2 regions of the Pigmentiphaga soli genome follow, and region 1 is predicted to be linked to the other one. Evidence: predicted binding sites of a transcription regulator. Region 1 holds the regulator's gene; the other holds the start of a gene.
What was found. Region 1 encodes FNR, which switches genes on or off when oxygen is low (the NO sensors DNR and NnrR bind a similar motif). Its sites were predicted from a motif close to TTGATNNNNATCAA; they were not measured.
Positions count from the first base shown of each region.

Region 2: ABD927_RS01890 (OmpW/AlkL family protein) is a predicted target of FNR. The motif match lies at 1,216-1,229, and genes of this name have one in related genera.

Region 1 covers NZ_BAABFO010000040.1:7,926-10,321, reverse strand. Annotated here, with positions in the region: gene ABD927_RS23790 (DsbC family protein) at 1-682, shown strand, start outside; gene fnr (fumarate/nitrate reduction transcriptional regulator Fnr) at 707-1,456, opposite strand; gene ABD927_RS23780 (response regulator) at 1,453-1,869, opposite strand; gene ABD927_RS23775 (response regulator) at 2,094-2,396, opposite strand, start outside.
Region 2 covers NZ_BAABFO010000001.1:378,862-381,257, forward strand. Annotated here, with positions in the region: gene ABD927_RS01880 (fumarate hydratase) at 1-384, opposite strand, end outside; gene ABD927_RS01885 (YqhA family protein) at 463-1,092, opposite strand; gene ABD927_RS01890 (OmpW/AlkL family protein) at 1,289-1,897, shown strand; gene acs (acetate--CoA ligase) at 2,352-2,396, shown strand, end outside.

The sequences.
Region 1 (2,396 bases):
GTGGGGGCAGCCGGCTACCGCGCCGGCCATGTCGCCGGCCGAACAGAACGTGCGCAAGCTGTTCGTGCAGCGCTTCGGCAACGTCGACATCGACGGCGTGTCCCGCACGCCCTACGGCCTGTACGAGGTCCGCCTGGGCACCACCCTGCTGTACACCGACGACAAGGTCAGCTACGTGCTCAACGGCAATCTGATCGACGCCGCCAGCAAGAAGAACGTCACGCGCGAGCGGATGGAGCAGTTGCTGGCGGTCAAGTTCGACGAGCTGCCGCTGAACCTGGCCGTCAAGCAGGTGCGCGGCGACGGTTCGCGGCGCATGGCGGTGTTCGAGGACCCGAACTGCGGCTACTGCAAGCAGCTGCGGCACTCGCTGCAGGACGTCTCCAACGTCACGATCTACACCTTCCTGTATCCCATCCTGGCGCCCGATTCGTCCACCAAGGCGCGCGACGTCTGGTGTTCGTCCAACCCCGGCCAGGCCTGGGACGACTGGATGCTCAACGGCAAGACGCCGCCGTCGGGCAATTGCAATGCGCCGCTGGAGGCCGTGCTGGCGCTGGGCAAGAAGCTGAACGTGACCGGCACGCCCACCATCTTCTTCGGCGACGACAGCCGCGTCAGCGGCGCGATCCCGGCCGCCCAGCTCAGGGCGCGGCTGGATTCGATGAGCAAGAAGAGCTGAGGCCCGCAACCCCGGGCCCGCCTGCTACACGCGGCGCAGCCCGTCGGCGTCCAGGATGCGGATCAGCTTGCCCTGCACGTCGATCAGCTTCTCTTTCTGGAATTTCGACAGCATCCGGCTGACGGTTTCCAGCTTCAGGCCCAGGAAGCTGCCCATTTCCTCGCGCGTCATGCGCAGGTTGAACTCGGTGCCCGAGAAGCGCCGCGCCTGCAGGCGCTGCGAGATGTTCAGCAGGAAGGCCGACACCCGCTCTTCGGCGCACATGCTGCCCAGCAGCATCATCAGGCCCGACTCGCGGATGATCTCGCCGCTCATCAGCCGGTGCACGTGGCGCTGCATCGGCCGCAGCTCGCGGCACAGCGACTCCAGCACGCGGAACGGGATGATGCACAGCACGCTGTCTTCAAGCGCGATCGCGTCGCAGGTGTGCTGTTCGTTGCAGATGCCGTCCATGCCCAGCGGCTCGCCCACGATGTGGAAGCCGGTGATCTGTTCGCGCCCGTCGCGCAGCGTGACCACGGTCTTGAACGAACCGGCCTTGATCGCGTAGATGCTCTGGAACGGGTCGCCGGTGCGGTACAGCACTTCGCCGCGGCGTACCTTGCGCGAGGTCAGGATCAGCTCGTCGAGCCGCGCGAAGTCTTCCTCCGACATGCCGCAGGGCATGCAGACGTTGCGCATCGCGCAGCTGGAACAATTGACGCTGCCGTGCCGCACGGCTTCGCGCTGCGGCGGGGCGGCGGCGGGCATCGGGGCGACGGAAATCGGCATCATGACGAGGCTCCTGGGTGGCCGGCCGACCGCGCCTCGGCCATCTGCCGGATGGTGTCGCGGACCCGGCCGAACTCGGTCGATTTATCGAAGAAGAAGCGGGCGCCTTCCTGCAGGCATTGCCTGCGGAACTGGGCGTCGGCGTAGTTGGTCAGCACGATCGGCACGATGGCCCGTCCGCTGGCCGAGATGTTGCGCAAGACGTTGATCCCGCTGCCGTCGCGCAGCTGCATGTCGACGATGGCGACGTCGGCATGGTTGGATTCCAGCTGCCGGGCTTCGTCCTGGGTGGCGGCGGTGCCGATCACCTGCACGCCCGGGATCGCGCCCAGCAGCGTGGACAGCCGCTGGCAGATCAACGGCGAGTCGTCGACCAGGAAGACTTTCAGCGAGGAAGGAGAGGCGATCGCTTGCATGGCCACAGTATCGGCCGGCCGCCGTCCGCGCGAAATCAGGCGCTACGGAAAATCGCGTAAGGAGAGCGGCGGCCCGTGTAAGAAAATCCTGACAAGCGCGACGACGATTCGCCCCTCCAAGCCGCCCTCATCCAGGATGCGGCGGATCCGGCTCCGCCGGTCCGCCCGCATCGCCCCCTGGGGGGCGCGCGAAGCGCGTAGGGGGGGGGGTCAAAACCCTTTGGTCAAATCCCTTCTTCGAACAGCTTGTGCCGGATCGCGTAGCGCACCAGCGCCGCGTCGCTCTGCAACTGCATTTTCTCGAGGATGCGCATCTTGTAGGTGCTGACCGTCTTGCTGCTGACCGACAGCTCGCGGGCGATGTCGCCCAGTGGCTGGCCGTCGACCAGCCGGCGGAACACGTCGAATTCGCGGTCCGACAGCCGCTCGTGCGGCAGCCGGTCGGCGGCGCCCGTCAGGCCGCGGGCGAACTGCTCGGCCATCGCCAGGCTCACGTATACGCCGCCGGCGGCGACCTTGGCCACGGC
Region 2 (2,396 bases), on a different contig from region 1:
GTTGTCCTTGGTGTTCTTGCGCTCGAACTGCGGATCGGCCAGCACCGACGCGCGCAGCGGGTTGTCGGGGTTCAGGTAGCCGCGCCGGACCCCTTCGTCGCACAGCTCCTGCAGGCTCAGGCGGGTATCGAACCGCACGTCCATGCCGACCTTCAGGAAGACGTTGACGATGCCGGTGTCCTGGCAGATGGGCCGCTTGCCCTCGGCGCACATGCGCGAGTTGGTCAGGATCTGCGCGATCGCGTCCTTGGCCGCCGGGTTCTGCTCGCGTTCATAGGCGCGCGCCAGGTGGCGGATGTAGTCGACGGGATGGTAGTAGCTGATGAACTGGATCGCGTCGGCGATCGACTGGATCAGGTCTTCTTCCTTGATGACGGTGGTCATGGGCACTCCGGTGTGACTAGGCAGAACGGCCTCGGCAGGATGCCGCGCCGCGGGGGGAAACGGGAATGGCGGGGCGCATCAGAGGTGCGCCGCGTCGTCGCGCGCCGCCGAGGCCATCAGGCGGTCGCAATAGGCGATGGCCATGGCCGACAGCAGGAAGGCGACGTGGATGCCGGCCTGGGCGGCGATGGTCTTGACGTCGTGGTGGGCGGCGTTGATGAAGGTCTTGAGCAGGTGGATCGACGAGATGCCGATGATGGCCGTGGCCAGCTTGACCTTCAGCACCGAAGCGTTCACGTGCGACAGCCATTCGGGCTGGTCGGGATGGCCTTCCAGCCCCATGCGCGAGACGAAGGTCTCGTAGCCGCCCACGATCACCATGATCAGCAGGTTCGAGATCATCACCACGTCGATCAGGCCGAGCACTACCAGCATGATGGTGGTCTCCGTCAGCTTGTCCGGCGCCGCCGATTCGGGCACCGACGGCAGCACCGATTCGGCCAGCAGGGCAATGGCCTTCCCGTTGCCGAAGGCCGCCTCGATCAGGTGCACCAGTTCGACCCAGAAATGATAGACGTACAGCCCCTGGGCCAGGATGAGGCCGAGGTACAGCGGCAATTGCAGCCAGCGGCTCATGAAGATGAGCTGGGGCAGGGGACGCAGCGCAGGCGGCGGCGCGAGCGGGGCGGGCTTGCGGTCTGGGGACATGGGTATCTGGTTTGCTCGAAACACGAAAAGAAGTCAGCCGCGCGGGATTGTAAGCCCGAACGCCGTCGCGCCCGATGGCGGGCGCGTGGCGCGGCCCCCCGGGAGCGCCGCCGCGGACGGCCTTTGACCTCGCTCAAATCGGGCGCGCGTTCCGGGTGCCACCATGACTGCGCTCAACCAACAAGAGGCAAGAATCATGAAACGCATCGGAAAACTCGCCGTCGCCCTGTCGCTGCTGGCCTGCGGGGGGGCGGCCGCGGCCGCCCCCGGCGACATCATCGTGCGCGCCCGCGCCCTCGGCGTCCTGCCCGACGTCTCGGCCAGCGGCACGCTGGACGCGATCAATGCCGACGTCGACAACAACGTGGTGCCCGAGCTCGACTTCACCTATATGTTCACCGACAACATCGGCGCCGAACTGATCCTGGCCACTACCCGCAACAAGGTGACCACCTCGGCCTTCGGCGGCGTCGGCAAGGTCAGCCTGCTGCCGCCCACGGTCACGCTGCAATACCACTTCAACCCGGCCGGCAAGGTGCGGCCGTACGCGGGCGCGGGCCTAAATTTCACCTATTTCTACGACAACGGCCTGGCGGCCGGCGGCCAGGACATCGGCATCGAGCACACCAGCTTCGGGCCGGCGCTGCAGGCAGGCGTGGACGTGCAGATCAACAAGGACTGGTTCGTCAACGCCGACGTCAAGAAGATCTGGATCCGCACCGACGCTTCGCTGGGCGGCGCCGACATCGGCCGGCTGCGCATCGACCCCTGGATCGTCGGCATCGGCGTAGGCCGCCGTTTTTGACCCCCCCCTACGCGCTTACGCGCGCCCCCCAGGGGGCGATGCGGGCGGACCGGAAGGGAAGCCCACCCCCGCGCGGCCTGCGGCCGCTCCCCCTCAAGGGGGCGATGCGGGCGGACCGGAAGGGAAGCCCACCTCCGCGCGGCCTGCGGCCGCTCCCCCTCAAGGGGGCGATGCGGGCGGACCGGAAGGGAAGCCCACCTCCGCGCGGCCTGCGGCCGCTCCCCCTCAAGGGGGCGATGCGGGCGGACCGGCGGAGCCGGATCCGCCGCATCCTGGATGGGGCAGTTGCTGTTGTGGGGGGGGGGGGGGGGAGGGATGGTGCGGTGCGGCAATGTGTGCGGCATCGATTCGGTAAGCTATCGTATCGATCCCGCCGGTGCGCGACGCCGGAACGCTCGCGCGCAGAATATCGGCTGCCCACCGGCGCCCCTCCACGAACAGAAGGACTGCGGCAATGTCGACCATCGATTCCGTTCTGACCGAAACACGGGTGTTCGAG